Linked DNA regions of Limnospira fusiformis SAG 85.79. The protein of the gene in region 2 interacts with the protein of the main gene of each other region in a pairwise test. Links are inferred from orthologs where the notes say so. Each region holds a gene or a part of one and is shown on either strand. Other genes may lie near its edges.

What was found.
Region 1: the proteins of pheT (region 2) and secD interact in binary tests that used the Escherichia coli proteins (3 or more experiments, as listed by UniProt). The link is inferred for Limnospira fusiformis SAG 85.79 from one-to-one orthologs.

What each region holds. Positions count from the first base shown.
Region 1 is NZ_CP051185.1:5,288,796-5,300,102, reverse strand. Bases 2,361-5,222 are described here. They hold secD (protein translocase subunit SecD), read right to left. Parts: upstream 4,557-5,222; coding sequence 3,165-4,556; downstream 2,361-3,164. Other genes in these bases: HFV01_RS24715 (alpha-ketoacid dehydrogenase subunit beta), read right to left, coding at 4,684-5,222; secF (protein translocase subunit SecF), read right to left, coding at 2,361-3,107. Outside these bases: HFV01_RS24740 (amino acid ABC transporter substrate-binding protein), read right to left, coding at 1-844; HFV01_RS24735 (hypothetical protein), read right to left, coding at 1,157-1,387; HFV01_RS24730 (hypothetical protein), read right to left, coding at 1,702-2,100; more of secF, read right to left, coding at 2,115-2,360; more of HFV01_RS24715, read right to left, coding at 5,223-5,667; HFV01_RS24710 (adenylate/guanylate cyclase domain-containing protein), read right to left, coding at 8,239-9,861; HFV01_RS24700 (hypothetical protein), read left to right, coding at 11,211-11,307. UniProt on the Escherichia coli protein: Part of the Sec protein translocase complex. Interacts with the SecYEG preprotein conducting channel. SecDF uses the proton motive force (PMF) to complete protein translocation after the ATP-dependent function of SecA.
Region 2 is NZ_CP051185.1:3,085,330-3,096,833, forward strand. Bases 3,165-6,223 are described here. They hold pheT (phenylalanine--tRNA ligase subunit beta), read left to right. Parts: upstream 3,165-3,496; coding sequence 3,497-5,950; downstream 5,951-6,223. Other genes in these bases: HFV01_RS14460 (YciI family protein), read left to right, coding at 6,124-6,223. Also shown: HFV01_RS14440 (serine/threonine-protein kinase), read right to left, coding at 1-1,319; HFV01_RS14445 (RNA-guided endonuclease InsQ/TnpB family protein), read right to left, coding at 1,413-2,528; HFV01_RS14450 (IS607 family transposase), read right to left, coding at 2,485-3,093; more of HFV01_RS14460, read left to right, coding at 6,224-6,393; HFV01_RS14465 (hypothetical protein), read left to right, coding at 6,504-9,578; HFV01_RS14470 (helicase-related protein), read left to right, coding at 9,613-11,504.

The DNA.
Region 1 (11,307 bases), 2.2 Mb from region 2 along the record:
TTTGGGCAATTTCTTCGACATTAGCTTGAGTAATTCCTAGTTCTTCGGCTTCAAACAAAGCAAATGTCACCCATTTGACGGTATCAAACCAAGCTGAGTCATTATTGAGGGTTACAGGTCCGAGGGGTTCCTTAGACATAGTAACATCCAGGATAATATGATCATTGGGGTTGGGAAGGGTGCTGCGACGAGCGAGGAGTTGAGATTTATCAGAGGTCATACCTTCACAACGACCCTCAGCATAAGCCGCATAGGCGGGGTCAGCCTGTTGGAATGTCACGGTCTCAAAGGTGATACCCCGTTCGCGCATATTATCAGTAAGATTAAGTTCGGTGGTAGTTCCCGCTTCTACACAGACGGCGCGATCCTGAAAATCTTCTAAGCTGGTAATTCCACTATCTGCGCGAACCATCATACCCTGACCATCATGGAATGTGGTAGGGGCAAATTCCATCCCTACAGATGTATCACGGCTGAGAGTCCAGGTAGTATTGCGCGAAAGCATATCTACTTCCCCGGCTCTCATGGCTTCAAAACGTTCTGTGGAATCTAAGTTCCGATACTGAACTGCATTAGGGTCATCAAATAAGGCTGCTGCTACGGCTTTACAGACATCTACATCTAAGCCAGAGTATTCGCCACTCTGATCAACAAAACTGAAGCCAGGAATACCACCATCTACCCCACAAATGAGGACTCCTCGGTTTTTGACAACATTTAGGCGACTTTGACCGCTGCCTCCGGCGGCTGGTCCGTCAGAACCTGGAGATCCTCCGGGTTCACAAGCTGTGAGTGATAAGGCTGACAAGCAACTTACCAATAATAGAAAACCCTGTTTACGCATAGTTTTTGAATTGTCTTTGAATCGGTTTACATATCGCCACTAAGCCACCCAATATTAAGGTTTGCACCTATGAGGGAGACTTAGGAGAAGAGGGAGAGCCCAATTAATTTGCCATCCTACTACAGGACTACCTTACAACAGCCTGAGAAGGGAGTTGACAATTTTCATAAACTTACCTTAATTTGGCGATATCGTTCGTGGACAATTTCAAGGGAGTTTGACATAAATTGGCTATATATCGCGATCTTCGGGGAAATTGTGGGGGGGTAATATATAGAGCGATCGCACACTATACTCCGTCCCTATTGAATATTAAGCCATTGATTCCCCAGACAGACGAGCCTCGGCTAGGTCACGAATTAGAGATATACGAGAGTTGATATACTCATCCAACATATCCACCTCCTGACCATTGATGCTTGACTGACTCTTTAGGCGACCCATCAAGCACTGAACCAGGCTATCATCATCCAGACTAACTAAATGTGAAGGTTGGGTATTTTCAACTAAAGACCAAAGTTGACGGAGCATTGTTGGAGTCATAAGACCTCCTTATGGTTTGTTCATTTTCTCCCCAAAGCCGGGAGTGGGTGAGCGTCTTAGATATGCAGCCTGTTCACACTAATCTTAAATTTGTGGTGGCCGCCTTTATTTTTTCTTTATAGTCTCAACCATAACTCAAATTCGCCTGATCAAACATCAAATTACACAAGATTTCACATGATTTACAAATCTCTTAACCAACTGAAGCATAACTTGACATAAAGGGTTAATTGTAATAATTTATACAAACTTATGGCAGATAATTCTCAGAGAGTCTTCTAGTGGTAGCTGATCTGCTCAGTTATGGAGGCTAATTATTTATAATTATTAATTACCCACCGCCACAGGGGATGAGTCGAACCCTGTTGGCGAATTTTGAGGACTTGTCTTTCTAGGCGTTGGCGATAACGAAGGGGGAAACCCATAAGAATGTTGCGACTTTGCCAAAGTAAGGTGCTGGTAGTCATGCCTACACATATACCTAAACCGATCGCAGATAGGCGATTATGAAATAGGCCGTGGCGGACTGTAGCCCAGGTAAAATGTTCCATGAGTAGGGAAATGTCCGATCGCATTCCCCACAAACTCAGTGAGCCAATAACCAACCATAATAGGATAATCACCAGCCAGCGACTCCAAATTATCAACTCATGGAGTCGTTTCATTTGAGTTTTCAGGACTGGATCATCTAATGAGGGTTCAGGATAGGACATGGGACTGTAATTATTTATTTTTCCCTAGACACTGGCTGAGGTTCATCATTAGGGACGATGGTTGACTTAGACGCTTTGCGATCGCGCCACCAACCCAGGAGGGTACTAGCAATAAAAATACTAGAGTAGGAACCTGCAATAAAACCTATAATCAGGGTGAGGGCAAAATATTTGAGAGTTTCCCCGCCAAACAGGAAAATGCAAAACAGGGGTAGGATGGTGGTAACTGTGGTATTGATAGAGCGCGCCAAGGTTTGGTTAACGGCATTATCAACGACTTCCCCGGTAGAAGCGTCGGGCATTTGTTTCAAGATTTCCCGGATGCGATCGTAAATTACCACGGTGTCATTAACAGAAAACCCGATAATTGTCAAGAGGGCTACTAAAAATAGGGTATCGGCTTCTAAGCCAAAAACCAGACCGAAAATGGAGAATATCCCCATAGTCAGAAAAACATCATGGAATAGGGCGACAAATGCAAATACTGCATAGTCAAACTGGAACCGGAAAGTTAGATAGACGGTAATTCCGGCGAAAGCGACGAGTAAGGCTTGGAGTCCAGAAATAAAGATTTGACGGCCGAGAGTTGGTCCCACGGTGTCGATTTGGGTAGCGAGGGGGTCAAAAACTCCGATCGCCTCTCGCAAGGCGGCTTCTAGCTGAGTTCGTTCATCAACATTGAGGTTTTTAGTGCGAACGGAAACAATTTGGCGATCGCGTTGAATGGGGTCTTTATCCAAAAGTTGAATGGAACTGCTACCCAAGTCCTGAGCCTGCAAAACTTCCCGCACCTGGTCAATCTCAATGGGGCCATCACAATTACCGGGAACAGTGCAATCAAGTTCCAACTGGAGGCGAGTTCCTCCCACAAAGTCTAGTCCGGGGCGTATGGGTGAGCCAATATCAGGATTAGTCCAGGAAATTAACATCGCCACTATTCCGGCGAGGATAACCGCCGCCGAAATCATCCACCAAAGCGATCGCCGTTTTGTCACACTAAAAGTCATAGTTTCAGATCAAGCCATAATTTAGGGGCAACACAAGAGTTGAGAAAACCATCAAACCTAATTAGTCTTAGGGAGATTTGGACAAAACAATTCAGGCTTGCGGAACTCAGGTAAACTAATCACGGTAAACATGAGAGTGCGGCTAAAGGTAACAGCGGTAAACATACTCACAGCCACCCCCAAACCGAGGGTAAGGGCAAATCCCTTCACCAGTCCAGTTCCCAGCCAGAACAGAGCGGCACAAGCAATACCAGTGGTAACATTTCCATCCAGGATACTGCCAAAAGCCCGATAAAAACCAGACTCGACGGAACGATAGAGGGTTTTTCCGGCTCGGAGTTCTTCCCGGGTGCGTTCAAAAATCAGGACGTTAGCATCAACAGCCATACCGATACTAAGGATAAACCCAGCAATTCCCGGTAGGGTAAGGGTAACTCCCAAGAGGGCAAAAATGGCTAGGGTAAATAAGGCGTAAACCACCAAAGCCACATCAGCGATCGCTCCTGGTAGGCGATAATAAGCCACCATAAAAATTAGCACCAAAATCAAGCCGCCACTGCCGGCATAAATACTGCGCTGAATGCTATCACGTCCCAGAGTTGCACCGACGGTGCGGTTTTCGACAATTTCCACCGGAACCGGAAGCGCTCCCCCTCGCAATTGTACGGCGAGATCATTAGCTTCGGCGGCGCTAAAATTGCCGGTAATTACGGCACTTCCCCCGGTAATTCCGGTATCGGCAAATTCCACGGAAACGGTGGGAGAACTTAACAGACTGTCATCTAAAAAGATGCCAATGGTGCGTCCTGTCCCGGCTAAGTTTTTGGTAAGTTCAGCAAAATTTCTGCCGCCTTCACTATTAAAGCGCAGGACAATTTCCCAACCATTCCCCCCTTGAGTGGGTTGGGGGAAGGCATCTTGTAGCTGCTGGCCGCGAATTATGGGTTCTTTATAGAATGAGGCGATCGCCTGATTACTTTCATTGAGTTGTTGGAGGAGTTGTTCGAGTCTATCATCGTCTCCGGTGGCGATCGCCTGTCTTAAATCAGCATCTAATGCTCGATTAACCTGTATTTCCGCAAAAAGCTCTCCCTCAGTCCCCGGTCTTTGCTCCCGGAAATCCAACTGAGCCGTCCCTCCCAAAACCCGTTCCGCTTGTTCTGGGTCACTGACACCGGGGAGTTGCACCAGAATCTGATCATCTCCTACAGTTTGCACCACAGCCTCAGAAACACCCAAACCGTTGACACGGTTTTCGATGACACTCTGAACCCCCTCCAAAACCCGCTCATCAATGCGTGGCACATCATCGGAGGTTTGCAACTGAATTGTGAGTTGAGAACCACCCCGCAAGTCTAGTCCCAGGCGAATAGGAACCCGGACCAAAATAATCAGGGAAGTGATGACCAGGAGTAAGATCAGGAAAAGGAGCGATCGCTGTTTTCGCATACTGAATTCAAAATCAGGGATAACGACTCATTTTATCATTAAAATCCGATCCCACGCCGAACTACCAGGAAAGCCATGGAACTTCACCCCAACTCAACCCAGAAGTCCAGACGCGGAACCCATTAAGCTATACCTGGTGGGATAACATCTTCTGAACCGCCTCCAGAACCTGTTCCGGCTGTACAATCGTCAACCTTTCCAACATCCCGTTATAGGGGGTAGGGATATCCTGGGAGGAAAGCCGCAACACAGGAGCATCAAGTTCATCAAAGAAATTATCATTAATCGAGGCCGTCAGTTCCGCCCCAATTCCCCCGGTTTTCATGCACTCTTCCACAATAATCACACGGTGAGTTTTCCGAATCGACTCGCCAATGGTATTCAGGTCTAAAGGCTTGAGGGAAATTAAATCAATCACCTCTGGGTCAAAACCCTGTTTCACCATAGCCGGAACCGCCTGCATTACATGATGGCGCATCCGAGAGTAGGTAAGAATCGTGACATCTTTACCCGATCGCACAATTTCCGCCTGGTCAATAGGAACCAAATATTCCTCTTCCGGTAGATCTTCCTTGAGGTTATACAGCAGGACGTGCTCAAAGAACAAAACCGGGTTATCATCCCGAATTGCCGATTTGAGTAGACCCTTAGCATTATAGGGCGTAGAACAGGCGACAATTTTTAGACCCGGAACCGCTTGGAAATAGGACTCTAGGCGTTGAGAGTGTTCGGCTCCCAATTGACGACCCACCCCGCCGGGTCCACGAATTACCAAAGGCATTTTAAAGTTACCCCCGGAAGTGTAGCGCAGCATTCCACCATTATTAGCAATTTGGTTGAAAGCCAGCAGCAGGAATCCCATGTTCATCCCTTCGATTATGGGTCGCAGTCCGGTCATAGCGGCACCAACTGCCATCCCTGTGAAACTATTTTCAGCAATGGGGGTATCGAGAACTCGCAGATCCCCATATTTCTTATGCAAGTCTTTGGTCACTTTGTAGGAACCACCATAGTGACCTACATCTTCCCCTAGAACCAATACAGCAGGATCGCGAGCCATTTCTTCGTCAGTGGCTTGACGCAGTGCATTAAAAAGTAGAGTCTGTGCCATGAAGATTATCCGAGTATAGTGGATTAATTATTTTAACCAGGGAAGGCGACACAAATATAGAGTAGGCGCGACTCTGTAGGGGCGGGTGCTAGAGCAGCCACGGGAGAAACCAGCCCACTGAAAGCGATCGCCCTAACCTAACCCTAACCCTAACCCACGATTCCCACGGCCAGTAGGGGCGGGTGCTAGAGCAGCCACGGGAGAAACCAGCCCACTAGCTGCACCCGCCCTAACCCACGATTCCCACCGCCAGTAGGGGCGGGTGCTAGAGCAGCCACGGGAGAAACCAGCCCACTGAAAGCGATCGCCCTAACCCACGATTCCCACGGCCAGTAGGGGCGGGTGCTAGAGCAGCCACGGGAGAAACCAGCCCACTAGCTGCACCCGCCCTAACCCACGATTCCCACGGCCAGTAGGGGCGGGTGCTAGAGCAGCCACGGGAGAAACCAGCCCACTAGCTGCACCCGCCCTAACCCACGATTCCCACCGCCAGTAGGGGCGGGTGCTAGAGCAGCCACGGGAGAAACCAGCCAACTAGCTGCACCCGCCCTAACCCACGATTCCCACCGCCAGTAGGGGCGGGTGCTAGAGCAGCCACGGGAGAAACCAGCCAACTAGCTGCACCCGCCCTAACCCACGATTCCCACCGCCAGTAGGGGCGGGTGCTAGAGCAGCCACGGGAGAAACCAGCCCACTGAAAGCGATCGCCCTAACCCACGATTCCCACCGCCAGTAGGGGCGGGTGCTAGAGCAGCCACGGGAGAAACCAGCCAACTAGCTGCACCCGCCCTAACCCACGATTCCCACCGCCAGTAGGGGCGGGTGCTAGAGCAGCCACGGGAGAAACCAGCCCACTAGCTGCACCCGCCCTAACCCACGATTCCCACCGCCAGTAGGGGCGGGTGCTAGAGCAGCCACGGGAGAAACCAGCCCACTAGCTGCACCCGCCCTAACCCACGATTCCCACGGCCAGTAGGGGCGGGTGCTAGAGCAGCCACGGGAGAAACCAGCCCACTAGCTGCACCCGCCCTAACCCACGATTCCCACGACCAGTAGGGGCGGGTGCTAGAGCAGCCACGGGAGAAACCAGCCCACTAGCTGCACCCGCCCTAACCCACGATTCCCACGGCCAGTAGGGGCGGGTGCTAGAGCAGCCACGGGAGAAACCAGCCAACTAGCTGCACCCGCCCTAACCTAACCCTAAACCTAACCCACGATTCCCACCGCCAGTAGGGGCGGGTGCTAGAGCAGCCACGGGAGAAACCAGCCAACTAGCTGCACCCGCCCTAACCCACGATTCCCACGGCCAGTAGGGGCGGGTGCTAGAGCAGCCACGGGAGAAACCAGCCCACTGAAAGCGATCGCCCTAACCTAACCCTAACCCTAACCCACGATTCCCACGGCCAGTAGGGGCGGGTGCTAGAGCAGCCACGGGAGAAACCAGCCAACTAGCTGCACCCGCCCTAACCCACGATTCCCACCGCCAGTAGGGGCGGGTGCTAGAGCAGCCACGGGAGAAACCAGCCCACTAGCTGCACCCGCCCTAACCCACGATTCCCACCGCCAGTAGGGGCGGGTGCTAGAGCAGCCACGGGAGAAACCAGCCAACTAGCTGCACCCGCCCTAACCCACGATTCCCACCGCCAGTAGGGGCGGGTGCTAGAGCAGCCACGGGAGAAACCAGCCAACTAGCTGCACCCGCCCTAACCCACGATTCCCACGGCCAGTAGGGGCGGGTGCTAGAGCAGCCACGGGAGAAACCAGCCCACTAGCTGCACCCGCCCTAACCCACGATTCCCACCGCCAGTAGGGGCGGGTGCTAGAGCAGCCACGGGAGAAACCAGCCCACTAGCTGCACCCGCCCTAACCCACGATTCCCACGGCCAGTAGGGGCGGGTGCTAGAGCAGCCACGGGAGAAACCAGCCCACTGAAAGCGATCGCCCTAACCCACGATTCCCACCGCCAGTAGGGGCGGGTGCTAGAGCAGCCACGGGAGAAACCAGCCCACTAGCTGCACCCGCCCTAACCCACGATTCCCACGGCCAGTAGGGGCGGGTGCTAGAGCAGCCACGGGAGAAACCAGCCAACTAGCTGCACCCGCCCTAACCCACGATTCCCACGGCCAGTAGGGGCGGGTGCTAGAGCAGCCACGGGAGAAACCAGCCCACTGAAAGCGATCGCCCTAACCCACGATTCCCACGGCCAGTAGGGGCGGGTGCTAGAGCAGCCACGGGAGAAACCAGCCAACTAGCTGCACCCGCCCTAACCCACGATTCCCACGGCCAGTAGGGGCGGGTGCTAGAGCAGCCACGGGAGAAACCAGCCCACTGAAAGCGATCGCCCTAACCCACGATTCCCACCGCCAGTAGGGGCGGGTGCTAGAGCAGCCACGGGAGAAACCAGCCAACTAGCTGCACCCGCCCTAACCCACGATTCCCACCAGCCCACTGAAAGCGATCGCCCTAACCCACGATTCCCACCAGCCCACTGAAAGCGATCGCCCTAATAGGGGGGATATAGGCGCTTTGTGAGTTCGTCCCCGGTCATATCAACGGGTAATAGTCGCCAGATTATAGGGAAATGGTATGAACTTCTTCCCAATGAAGACGGTAAAGCTGGAGGGCTTGATCCTTACCTTTCACTCGAATATGGGGCATTTTTTCCAGGGGGAAACTATGGTCGCCCAGTTGCTTAAATGTACTTGCCGAAATCATAATTTCTCCGGCTTGGGCGGCACTACAAATGCGGCTGGCAACGTTCATAGTATCACCAATATGGGCGTATTGAATTAATCGCTCAGAACCTATATTTCCGGCCGCTACGAGTCCGGTATTTAAGCCTATGTGAATTTGCAAAGGTTCCGCATAATCCTTAGTCCAGCGATCGTTCATGCGGCGGACAGCCCATTGCATATCAATGGCTGCTTTAACTGCTCTTTCCACATCATCTTTGCGGGCGTAGGGAGCGCCCCAAACGGCTACTAAAGCATCACCGATATATTTTTCTAAGGTTCCTTGATAGGGGAAAACAATATCCTCTACCATGACTTTAAAGTATTCATTCAACATAGATATTACTTGGCGGGGTTCCAGGCGAGAAGACATTTGCGTAAAGCGAGTAATATCAGAAAATAAGGCGGTAACTTCAGCTTCGATAATTTCTAGTTTGCCTTCTTCCCGTAGTTTGCGACTCACCGCCGGAGCAAAAAATTGCTCTAGTTTGTTACGCATTACCGCTTCTTCCTGCATTTTTTTGCGCAGTTCGGCGTTGTCGATCGCAATAGCCGCTTGATTGGCTAAAGTGCTTAAAAACTCCACATCTTCATTAGAATAAACATCAGACATCGATAGATTATCTACATATAAAACCCCAATTACTTTGTCTCTGGGTTTGAGAGGAACGCACACGGAAGCATGAATACCCTGGTAAATAATTGACTCGCAATCCTGAAAACGCTCGTCTACATGGGCATCTGAAGTTAAGATGGCGTTCCCAGTTTCTAGGACTGTATTAGTAATACTTTTACTATAAAAATATTCATCCTCTAACACTTGAGAACGATAACGAACTGCTTTTTCTTCGATTGCTTTAGTTTTGTTATTTACTAATAAAATTGCCGCGCGGTCAACCCCCATAATTTTAAACAGTAAATCTAGGATTTTATCAAGTAGTTTATTCGTGGATTCTGGAGATGATAATTGTTGGCTAACATCTAATAATATTTTGAGTTTATCTACGGCTCGTAAATGGGTATCGGATGACCGCAGATTAAGAACTGAGTGACGATCTCGTTCTTCGGGTTCCAATAAATCCTGCATCCCAATCATATCTGAACGGGGAGAAAACTGGGTAACTACAGCCGTGGGCGATCGCTCAATACGGGGAGACTTTTGGGAGGAGGTGACACCGGAGGCGACAAATTTTAACACCACCCTCCCTAAGCGGAGTACATCTCCATCTTTGAGTTGACAATTTTGGATCATGGCTTCATTGACAAACACATGATTACTGCTGTTGCGATCGCTCACAGTTACCCGGTTGTCCTGAACCTCAATCACGGCGTGTTGTCGGGACAGACTCATATCTGTAATACAGATAGTATTATCCCGGCTACGCCCGATGGTATTGACACCGCGCATTAACTCATAAGTGACCGGACTCGATGTATCGGGGTTATAGATTAGATATGGCACGTTTGCTCAAGTTTAGTTAAGATAACATAGTGAAGATCGTCCCTGATGTGGCAGCAGAAAGAATTTATCTGGTTAGATGAGACAATTAAGACCGGATCTTTTTTTCTCCTGACTCTATGTATCTGAAAACGCTACATCTCCGACAGTTTCGCAACTACGAAGCTCAAGACGTGGCGTTTGATGCTCCCAAAACTATTTTAGTGGGCAACAACGCTCAAGGCAAATCCAATCTACTCGAAGCCGTCGAATTGCTGTCTACCCTCAAAAGTCATCGGGTTAACCGCGATCGCGATCTGGTTTTGGACAATCATGCGATCGCCCAAATTACTGCTACCCTTGAGCGTGATAGTGGTACACTTGACCTGGCTTTGACTTTGAGGAGTCAAGGTCGCCGAACAGTTGCCATCAATGGTCAATCGGTCAAACGTCATCTTGATTTTCTCAGTATCCTTAATGTTGTCCAGTTTTCTAGTCTGGATTTGGATCTTGTGCGCGGTAGTCCCGCTGAACGCCGCCACTGGCTTGATCGGCTTCTGATTCAACTAGAACCAGTTTATGCCTATATGTTAGATCAATATAACCGGGTGTTGCGACAACGTAATGCTTTGTTAAAACGGGGACCCATGGCAGGAACTACCCCGGAAGAATTAGCCGTTTGGGATGCTCAATTGGCAGTGGCTGGGGCGCGGGTACTCCGTCGCCGCTGATCGCGTTATTGAAAGGCTCGAACCTTTAGCGCGGATGTGGCATCAAAGTATTAGTGGCAGTAGGGAAACCCTGAATATCACCTATCAGCCTAACATTGAACCCCCTTCTAAACAACAACAGAGGTGGTCTCGGTGGCCTCCTGAACAGGTACAACAGGCATTTTTGACCAAAATTAGCACCAGAGCGATCGCCGAACGTTCTCAAGGGTTGACTCTAGTGGGTCCACACCGTGATGATGTCATTTTTACCATTAACCAAACTCCCGCCCGCCAATATGGATCATCCGGTCAGCAGCGGACTTTGGTTTTAGCCCTCAAGTTGGCGGAATTGCAACTCATTGAGTCCGTCATCGGTGAACCCCCTTTACTTCTGTTGGACGATGTACTAGCAGAACTTGACCCCCATCGCCAAAATCAGCTTCTACAAGCCATCTCTGAGCGATTTCAAACTCTGATTACTACTACCCATTTAGGCGCTTTTGACCATCAGTGGTTGCAACAAAGCCAAATTCTCATGGTGGAACAAGGTAAAATTACTGATTTTTTCTGATTTTGCCAAATTTGATACCACCCAAAATCAAAATTAGCTGCTAACATATCTATCTAATGTTTTGTAGACCACTATTATCATACTGATTCAACATGAAGCGACTTTCTGTATTAGCATCTGCTATGGCGATCGCCACCATTTCCTTGACTGCTACTGCGACTACCGCTTGTGTGTTCAGCAGCAAAGGTC
Region 2 (11,504 bases):
GCACCTCTCCATTTTCCCCCGGACAAATTTAAGCCACTCAATTCACAATCGCCAAAATCTCGGTGTCCCTGACTAAAAGCACTACGGAAATTATTTTCATTCCAATTATGGGAAGTAGAAGTTACGGTTTTCTGAGATAAGCCATCACTATGAATCGCAGTTACGGGAGCTCCCCGAGTAGCACTTAATCCCCCCCGGACAGGTCGTTTAGGGGTAGAGATTTCAGTCATTTCCTGTCGTTTTTTGCGTTCTCGGCGTTCCCGAATCAATTTCACTTCCCTTTGGGGAGCAGTCATCATTATGGAGGTTTTATCATCGTTATAAATAGTTTGTTCTTCGGGTGGTTCTGGTTTGGGTTCAGGTGTGAATTCTGTAACTATAGGCTGAACGGACATATTAGCAGATAAATCATCTTCTGCATCATCCTGATGATCAAGAGCATATAAAACATCTTTGGCGGACTGGTAACGCTGATAAACGGACACCGCCAACATTCTTTCTAAGACCAAACCAAAAGCATCACTGACATGGGTATGTTCTCGCCAGTGAACTTCCCCGGTGGTGGGGTTATGTTCCAAAGCGCTGGGAGATTTCCCGGTCAGTAAATAAATACAAGTCATTCCCACCGCATAAATATCACTAGCATAAACAGGTCGTAAAGACATCTGTTCCATGGGAGCAAATCCCGAAGTTCCAATGGCAAAATTAGTAAAAGCGGTTTCTCCAGTTCCCATCATGGTGGCTTGATTTACTTTATCCTTAACCGCGCCAAAATCAATGAGAACTAAACGATTATCCTGACGGCGACGAATGATATTAGCGGGTTTAATATCCCGGTGAATGACCTCTTGAGAATGGATATAATCGAGTAGTGGTAAAATATCCCGCAGAAACTCCTGAGTTTGTGCTTCGGTATAAGGTCCATTGGCTCTAACTTCTTGTTTGAGGGTCAAACCATCAACAAATTCTTGGACTAAATAAAACTGTTTTTTCCCGACAAAGTAATCTAAAAGACGGGGAATTTGGGGATGATCACCAATTTTCCCCAGAGTTTTCGCCTCCCGCTGAAAAAGCTGTTGTGCCATTTCCAGGACTTTTTTAGAAGTGGCAGAAGGTCGCAATTGCTTAACTACACAAGCAGGATAGCCGGGAAGGGATAAATCCCGCGCTAGAAATGTGGCCCCAAAACCCCCCTTACCAATGGGTTTAACGACTAGGTAGCGATTTCGTAGCCGTAGCCGGGAACCACAAGCCTGACACTTGACAGCCTCGTTAGGGTTTTCGGGATTAGGACAACTGGGATTGGTACAGTAACTCATGGCGGTTGGAGATAACTCAATTTAAGATTAACGTCAGACCGCGAATTCGTGTAAGTAGCTATGTATATAGCAAGGCACAGGGAACTGATACATTTACGCGACATTTATCCGGCTATTGCCTGACAATGCGACGATAGCACTATTACCCGTTAAGGTAACAGAGGCGGTATCCCGCAAAGCTTTTAGAAAGATTCCAAAAGCACCGTTCCAGTCCCTGGGTAGAGTGAACCCACACTCCGGACATCGGAACACTTTTGAGCCACCTAGCTGGGAATGCACATGACCACAGTGAGTACAGGTTTTGCTGGTGTATTCTTCCGTCACATCTACAACTGTGGTTCCAGTTATCTCGGCTTGATGTCTCAGGGTTAGTTTGAATCGATAATGCGCCCATGTCAGCATGGCGCGGGCAGTCTTGGATTTGATTTTCCGCTTGGCTTTGGCAACCATGTTGGAAGTCTCGAAGGTCGGCAGAAAAATTATGCTGTAGTTGTGAGTCAAGTAGTGAGCAATTTGTTTGTGGGCTTCATCAACTAGATTGCGGATTTTGGTTCTCATTCGTTGAGCCGCTTGCCTCATCCGTCGCCTCCTTGAACGACAGGGTTCCTTGGCGATTCGGCTCATCAAATCATCCAAATGTTGACATAGCCTAGTAATGCGTCCAATATTCCCGGAGCCAAATTCCAGAAACCGAGAGCCATCAAACCCAGTTATGAAAGTTCGCACACCCGGGTCTAATGCAATTACGCCATTCGCTTCAGTTGGGGTAACGGCAACTGGTTCAGGGAAAATCGCAAACCATCGACCTTTGGTAAACACCAACTGAGTCCCTTGCCCGCAAGTTTTAGGGATGGGTTCGGAAACCATGAAAGTTAATCCTTTCGTGAGTCTTGGATACCAACTCCCTGAAGAGAAATTAGTATTATTGAACTTAATCCCTTGAGAGCTGTCACGACAACTTCTAAACCTGGCATCAGGACTGGCGGTCAAAGCCTGATAGGCATCAAAGATGGCATTTTGCCGAATGTGGCAGGGTGTTTCTTTGACCCATTCGGGTAAGTCACTCTGCATCACTTTATTGCGTAACTTTAACTTGCTTAGTCGTTTACCACTCCGGGATAATGCAATTGCTTGGTTGTAGCAATACCGACAAGCAGCCAGCCATTTACGCCAGACTTGATTTAGCTCGGGGCTGGGGTAAATCCGGATCTTCTTTGACCTGAGTTTTGTATTTACTCCGTCCGTATAATCTGGAGCTAAAGCAGTGGAGGATGGCGAGGATGTCCTCAACCATTTGTCGTTCTGGACTGAGACTTGTCTGGTTGAGAACCATGAGTTGGCACCTGTTTTGCTCACAGAGCCATCGAAACCAGTCAAATCCAAATCTGGCCAATCGGTCTTTGTGGGCAACGACAACCATGCGGACATCTCCTGACAAGACTTGTCCCAGTAAGGCCAGCATTTTCTTTCCCTTGAAGTTGAGCCCGCCTCCGATTTCTGAGACGACTTCTGCTTCGGGGTAGAGGTTGGACAGTGCGGCCACCTGTCGGTTGAGGTCGGACTGCTGGGCGCGGCTACTAACTCTGGCATAGATAACGACTTTGCGTTTGTCACTGCCTGAAATGGAATCAGAATATGACTCAACGTTGTATCGTCGTTGCCCAGCGGGGGTTCTGATGGTCTCGATTGAGCCATTTTCGTCCCATCTGCGGAGTGTTCTTTCATGGACTCCAAGGATTTTGGCCGCTTCCTTGGGTTTGACATATCTGGCAATAGGTTTATCCTCAACTCTTCTCGCTTATTATACCGTATTGCCCTAAAATGTTAACCTAATTTGAGATTAAATCATGCTCTTAACAGCAGGTCAAAGGATTTGATCTTGGATATTTCAGGAATAATAGTCGATCTCCTCACTCTGTAGACCTAACTACCATTCTAAGACTACCATTCTAAGACAATTAACATGGTGGGTCTGCTCTATCTCTATGTATACCCATTATTGCCTAACTTTCTATGGGAACCTGTAATCAGGGGAATTAACGACTATTATCAACGATCGCAACCCCAAAATCCAGTAATTGCTACCATCATCGGCTAACAGGTCTCCAGAAAAAAGTTTCGCCACTAGGCTAGTTGACTCCTTAGAATGGAGAATCGGACAAAAAAATTGAAGTGATATGCGGATCTCATTAAACTGGTTACGAGAACTGGTAGACATCAGTATCAGTCCCGAACAATTAGCGGAAACCCTGACGGTAGCGGGATTTGAAGTAGAAGATATCGAAGATCGCCGCACTTGGGCCGATGGTGTGGTATTAGGGAAAATCGCGGAAATTGCACCCCACCCTAATGCGGATAAACTGCGAGTCTGTCAGGTAGACATAGGACAAAGCGATCGCCTAAATATCGTTTGTGGGGCCCCTAATGCAGCAGCAGATATGATTGTGGCTGTAGCGACCATTGGGACTTATCTCCCCGCCATTGACCTGAAGCTAAAAAAAACTAAGCTGCGGGGTGTCCCCTCTATGGGAATGATTTGTTCCCTATCAGAATTGGGTTTAGAAAAAGAATCACCAGGTATCCATAACTTTGATTTAGACAACCCTGTGCTGGGAAGTGATGTCCGACCCCTAATCGGACTCGATGACGTGATCCTGGATGTCACAGCTACCGCTAATCGCGCGGACGGGTTGAGTATGGTAGGAATTGCTAGAGAAGTGGCGGCTTTGACTGGCGGGAGTTTGAAAATTCCTGACGCGGCGGGGGTATTAATTGGCGACCAAGACCCAGCAGGTGGGTTGGAAATTGACATTATGGAATCCCAAGCCTGTCCTACCTATATCGGAGGTGCGATCGCCAATGTAAAAATTGCCCCCTCTCCTGATTGGCTAAAACGACGGCTACAGGCGGCGGGAATTCGTCCCATTAACAATGTCGTCGATGTCACCAACTACATTTTACTAGAATGGGGGCAGCCTCTCCACGCTTTCGATCGCGATCGGCTCACTAACCTGACTGGATCTCAAAACCTGACTATCGGGGTGCGTTTTGCTAAGGCTTCTGAGTCTCTCAAAACTCTTGATGGTCAAACCCGCCAGCTACAAGACCAAAATCTGGTGATTACCGCTAATGATCAACCGGTTGCTTTAGCGGGGGTTATGGGAGGCGAGGATACGGAAGTTCACGAGGGGACGACTAATTTAATCCTAGAGGCGGCGGTGTTTTCTCCGGTGGCTATTAGGCGATCGGCGCGTGTTCAGGGTATCCGCACGGAATCGTCTACCCGTTATGAACGCGGCATAAATCAAGCTGAACTGGCTCTGGCTTGCCGTCGTGCTATATTATTAATCTCGGAACTAGCTGGGGGAACTGCTACGGTTCAGAAATCCGCCAGCGGTGCTACCCAAATGCGGATGACTCAGGAAGTTTCCCTGAGTCTCGATCGCCTTAATGCTATTTTAGGACCCCTCAAGCGGGGAGAAGATACGGAGGTGGAGTCCTATTTACAACCCCCAGAGGTTGAAAGTATTTTAACTGCTTTGGGATGTGGTACTAGCCGCCAAGAGGGGGAATCGGTAGTCTGGACGGTGACAGTTCCCCCCTATCGTCAACGGGACTTAGAAAGGGAAATTGACCTGATTGAAGAGGTGGCGCGATTATATGGATATGACCGCTTTTCTGATACTCTTCCGACTCAGAGTGTCCCCGGTTATTTACCACCAGAAGAAGCGGCTAAAAGAGACTTGCGATCGGCTTTTCGCGCTGCTGGTTTGACTGAGTTGATGCACTATTCCCTAGTTAAACAACAAGGGGATAATCAGGTGGTAATTGCTAATCCTCTGTTCGTGGAGTATTCGGCTTTACGAACTGAGATGTTATCTGGGTTAATTGATGCTTTTGTGTTTAACCTGGAAAATGGTAACGGTCCGTTAAATGGGTTGGAAATTGGCCGGATTTTTCGGCGTGATGGAGAAGTTTACCAGGAAGAAGATGCGATCGCTGGGGTGATTGGTGGCGACCCGTCTCAGGGTCGTTGGGTCAACAGTGGCAAGGATAATCCCATGAGTTGGTTTGAGGCTAAAGGTGTGTTAGAATCCGTGTGGGAGCGGTTGTCTTTGTCTGTGGAATATCGCCAAGAATCTGATGTAAAAATGCTTCATCCTGGACGGACGGCTACGTTATGGTTAAATGGCGATCGGCTGGGAATTTTTGGTCAACTACACCCCCAAATTCAACGGGAAAAAGAACTTCCTGAAGCTGTCTATTTATTCGAGTTTCGTCTCCCGGTACTCACGGCTGCTATTACGGCTAAGGATTACTTAAAGCGACCTTTTCAGTCCTATTCTACTTTCCCCGCTAGTGACCGCGACCTGGCCTTTTTTGTGGCGGATTCGGTGTCGGTGGCTGATTTGCAAAAAACCATGATTAAAAATGGTGGTAAAATCCTGGAATCGGTGGATTTATTCGACGAATACCGTGGCAAAAATGTTCCCGAAAATCAGCGAAGTTTGGCTTTTCGTTTGGTTTATCGGGTTGGCGATCGCACCCTTACTGATGAGGACATAGAACCCTTACAGCAAAAAATTAGGGATGCTTTGGTTAAGGAGTTTCAGGTCAGTTTGAGAAGTTAGTTAGTCTCCCTTTATCCCCCCTCCTTCCCTTCTTGGGGGGAGGTTGACTCCTCTTGTCGATAACCACCCACTTCTGAGAATTTCCTCAAAATCACATAGACACCTATTACCATGGCTCTGGTATAATGTGATAATATCTATGGTGGTGATTAGTTGACGACATTGAGAAGGTTATGGCAAAATATATCATGTTGGGTAGCTACTGTGAAGACGTTTTGGCGAAACGGGAACCCTACCGACCAGAACATTTACAGGGTTTAAAGGAACAAAAAGAATCGGGGGTTTTAATTACTATTGGACCCACCAAAGATCTAACTCAGGTTTTGGGGATTTATGAGGCTGAATCAGAGGCGATCGTTCGCGGCTTGGTGGAAGCTGACCCCTACTGGAAAAATGGGATCTGGACTGAGTACAACGTGAAAGAGTGGATTCAAGCATTCTAGTCTATTATCACACATCAATATAGGTGAAGGCAAGCCTCAGTCATCACCTATTTAATCACCCCGATAATTACTAAGGCGATCGCTACTATTATTTATCATCAGGAGTCAACATGAACATTTTAGGAATAGCTGACAGCAACTTAGAACCCGTAGACTACAGCGATATATTAAATAAAATTATCCAGCAAATTACCCAACAACAACCATTCAAAATTTCCAAAAATAAAAATCATCTGATTATCGACCTAGAGACTATTACTGAGCAACTAATTAAACAAAATATTGCTAACCCCATTAGTTCCAAGGGTATCATCAAATCAGCCACAGTTAATTTTAATAGTAATACTCAAAATATATTTAACCAACAAATCAGACAAATTCGGGATTTATTAAAAGACAAGTTACAGGAATTAGCCAGAGATAATAATCACCCAGATATCAACTCTTTAACTCATAGCTTTATCCGAACTTTACAGCAAATCAACAATCAGAAATTCGATTTATATTATAATTTTCCTGCTATCCAAAACGTCAAAACTTCAGAGTTAGAAACACGGGTTAATGAGAATGTGGGTAGTCATTCTATCCTCAAGTTTCATAAACTGACAATTTCCGTAAGAAACATCAATCAATTTACCCAAGATTTAAAACAGGGACTCCGTAACTATATTGAGGAAAAACTGGACCAAGAATCCAGCGAGGATGTAGAAGATACTCTGGAAATCCTAGATAATTTAACTAATGATAAATCTTCTGATTTTTATAAATTACAGAAAGTAGTCGATAGCGAATCCCTAGGGAAACTCAAAAAACACGCTAAAATCTGCTATTTAGAATATTTAGCCGCCAATTTAGCCACTAATAATAATCCCGATTTAGTTTATTTACAGGATTTAATTCGGCGACTAAAAGATATGGTGGCTTATATTTATGACCATGACAAACAGGATGGAGATTATCGAGTTAGTTATGGTGGAGAAACCATTAATTATCGGGATTGGTTTTCCCGGTCAGAGGTGTTTGACTCTCTCCCCATTATTCCGATAATTAGCGAGAGTTTAGGGGAAACCACCAGTCCAGACGGAAGCGAGAGAACCTTTACTTTTGGCTTAAAACTTAAATTTAACAACCCGGTTCAAGCTAGGGGAGGTAAACCAGCATTTGACTATCATCTTGATACGATTAATCCTGATAAAGCCGAAGCAAAAAAACCAGAATTTTATCAGGAATCTCTGTATTATCAAAAGGTCTTGAAATTAGCTTTTGTCTATTATTTTGCATTTGCGACTCACAGTAATCCTGACCAAGAAGATTATGATCCACAATCGGAACTAACTTATAATGTTCGCGAGAGTTTTGAGACCTATTTTTTGCCAATTTTTCAGGGTACAGATGAAGATAAAAAGTCTAATTTTTTGCAGCGTGTCATTAAAGGATTTTACAAATATAAAGTATTAAAAAAAATTAATATACTCAAATCGCTACTTCATCATTGTCTTAAACAATCCACTATTTTAGAACCCCAAAATTTTCCGATTAAAATTGGCATATATAAGGGTATATTAGAATCAGATATTGATAAAATTAGCAATGGTTTGTTTTTTAATCATCTAGTAGAAAGCAATACCAAAGAGTGTCTTCAGTACATTACTATTGGCGATTCTAGTCCCGACACGGGAATATTTTGTCAACTTCCGGGTAATCTGAAAATCGAAGATATCCGCTATTATCAGACATCAGAAAATCAGCAATTTACCATCAATTATCATGGGATTGATAAAATTCAAAAATGTCTTCCGGTTTTCTTCCTTCCTAAAAGTAACCCAAATAGCCAACAAACAGAACAAATTTTTAGCAATATTCCAGGAATTATTTTTCACTACAATAAAGAATCCTTAAATAAGGAGCATGATAATTCTTCGGTACAGAGTTTTATTTATCGGTTTACCATGTCTCTGCTGATTTATATCATTTTGCTGATAATTCTGGAAGGTTGGGGACTGGTATTTTTACCAATTTTTCGACTTCATGAAGGTAGCGAAAATAAACCTTTTGAATCAGAGAAGTTTATGGCTAATTTATCGAAAGTAATTAGTCATTTATTGAATAATAAATATCGCGCCAATTCTCAAGGGTTGCGGATTAAAAATCTGACCCAAAGTTTTACCAAGGGAAATGCTTTGGGTTCGTTATATTCGGTATTACCGCGCAAGTTTATCCTAGATCAATCTGCTAATCGTCCCAGTTTCTCCCTGGATAAATTGGCTTTAATTGTGGTTTCTAGTGTTGAAAGTGATGGTTTATTCAAAGGCGATCGCCAAGACCGGATTTCTACTGTATTCGGTGAAGCGATCGGAATTAGGAAGCAGTCAGAGAATCAAATTGTCGTACAGTTATTAAAAACCTTTTCGGAAAATTATCTCTCTCGCAATTTATATACAGAACCCTCAATTTTAATTGATGTGGTAGATTATCTTTACAAGAAATTAGGATATCGTCACTTTTTGTATATAGCCAAAGCGCCATTTACTGATAATTTAAACCTAACCAAACAAGTGGATAATGAAGATGAGTTTTATTTCATGTCACCCACTTTAATTAAATCTCTCCAATCAGGATTACCAGATATTAAAATATATCCGGTTTTCTTTAATAAGTATTATGTCAAAAAAATGAAAACCTTAGACCAGGTTTCCTATAGTCTAAAGGATACTGCTAAATTATTAAACTTGGTAGAGGACCCTAGTAAAAACGTGGTGGTATTTTTTAATCTCTTTAATGGTTTATCTGTGGAAACCAGAAACGAGGACGATCGCTTTTATAATGGGGTGATGTCCTACGCAACTTTATTAAATATCTATCAAGGAGTCCTGGACGATCAGCATATTCGGGAGGGATTGATTCATGATAACTCTCTGAAACAAGACATTCTGCAATATTTGACTTTTTTCCACTTTTACAGATTAGAAAAAAAATTAGTTAGAAACAAGATCCAGATTAAACTAGATCCCTACGATCGCGTTATTGGTGATGATTCTTTACGAAAAAAATCTGTTTTTAATCATATTAATGGAAAAGCCAATTTTAATAGTTTGGCTTTTTTGAGTGAGGTTAACTCGATTTTGTATCCCCAGAATCGACGGAGACCCCAATCGGATTCCACCAATAACCTGGTTGATCAATAAGTTGAATAATCACGATAATGATTGAGGTTGACAGATGAAAGTCGCAGAAAATTTCGGAAGATTATTTGAGGTAGGTTTCAATATTGGGATTTTATCAGCGATATCGGAAGCTAAAATTGACAATAATTTCGCTGATTTGTATAGTCGGGATTTGCAAAAATTGCGATTCTCAGAAATGCTACGGAAAATTATCAAAGATGCCAACATAACCGACGAGGAAGCCATTAGGAATAACCTGCAAAAATGGGGATTATTTTTGATTCAGAAAGGTTGGTTATCGGGGTTGAACTTTTTTCGAGAATATCTGAAATCCTTGGGAAAAAATTACCATAAGTATCATATTATTTATAATCAGTGTAGCTTTTCTGATGATAACAGTATCAACCTATTTCCCAAAGATAAACGGCTACAGATTGAGGAGTGGTCGTCGCAGTTAAAAGATGAATTTTCACCTAGACCACCGAATATCAATTGGGAAAAATACAGCCAGAAAGGTGAGTTTTTGAAAGCTGACACTTTAATGTTACTGAGACACCGAAATAACCTGAGAATATTAGTGGTAGATTTATCCATATTTTCGGTGAAAGCGATTGAAGATTTAATGGATTTAACCGATAAAAACCTAGACAACCAACGTCGGTTACTCAAACGAGAGATTAATTATCTGAAATCGAAAAGTGTTTTCGTAAAATTGCGGCTGGATACGGGAGATCCGCAAAATCTTGATGTGGAATTTTCGGAGGATATCAAACGATACTTTACCGCATTTAAGCGACAAGATAAGGAATGTGTTAAATTAATTCAAGCTGCTAGTTATGCTTATAGCTTTTATGGTTTTTTAAAACAATTCGGAATAGTCAAACCCGAAAACTCTACGATGATTAATGTAGTCGGATATAGCGATCGCAGTCTTAGCAACCTATCCCTAAATCCCCAAAGTCAACACCATTGGGATTTACTCGCTACCTGTGCGAATATTTATCAAAATGAACCCAAAGATGCAGAAATTACCGCAGCGAGAAAACAGGTAATGGATCTAATTCGCCGCAATGTCGCCAAAAGTTTTAAAAATGGTAAATCCTTCCTGAAAAATCTATCTAATATTAGTCGCGATCGCATTAATATCATCCCCCCCCACACAGAAATTATTGATAATTTTAGTTGTACCCTAGACCTGAGACAACCCCACGCGGAAGCCGTCAAAAAATACCTAAACTCAGTCCATACTTATATCTTTCTGACCGGAAATCCCGGAATTGGAAAAACTACGGCGATCGTGGATTTTTTGAAATCTCATATTGATGAGGGTTTTCTCTTCTTTTATGTCAGTCCTCGCAAACAAGTTAACCTAGATATTATCGAAAAATTCAAAAACTCAGAAACTGATCATCTTAGCGACGATCGCCTATTTTGTGTTACCACTAACTTTATCCTTCTCCAAAATAACGCACCCTCTTCAACGGTTAATTATCTCGCCACCAAACATCAAGATGAGTTTATCCTTCACTCAGTTAAATTTATCCCGATTAACCAAAGAGAAAAACCGCATTCATATCCCGGTTATAAATCAGTTGAACGCATCGCCGATAATCGCCTAAAACCATCTCCACATAAGGTTAATGGGGTATTATCAACCCTGTGTGAAGCCATATCTAATTTAATTAATGATGATTTCTCTAATCATATTGTGGCTACAGCTTGTATACAATCTTTACGCATTACTAATACTGGTAAGAATACTTTAGAAAACTTCGAGAAAATTTTTGAGACAGCATACAGCAAAAGAACTAATAAAGTTGATATTAAAAAAATGCAGTCTCTCTCCCAACGCATCAAAAATATATTTATTATGATTGATGAAATTACCGGAGATAATAGCGGGGTTGAATTTCTCGACGGGATTCGCAAAATTATTAATAAATACCA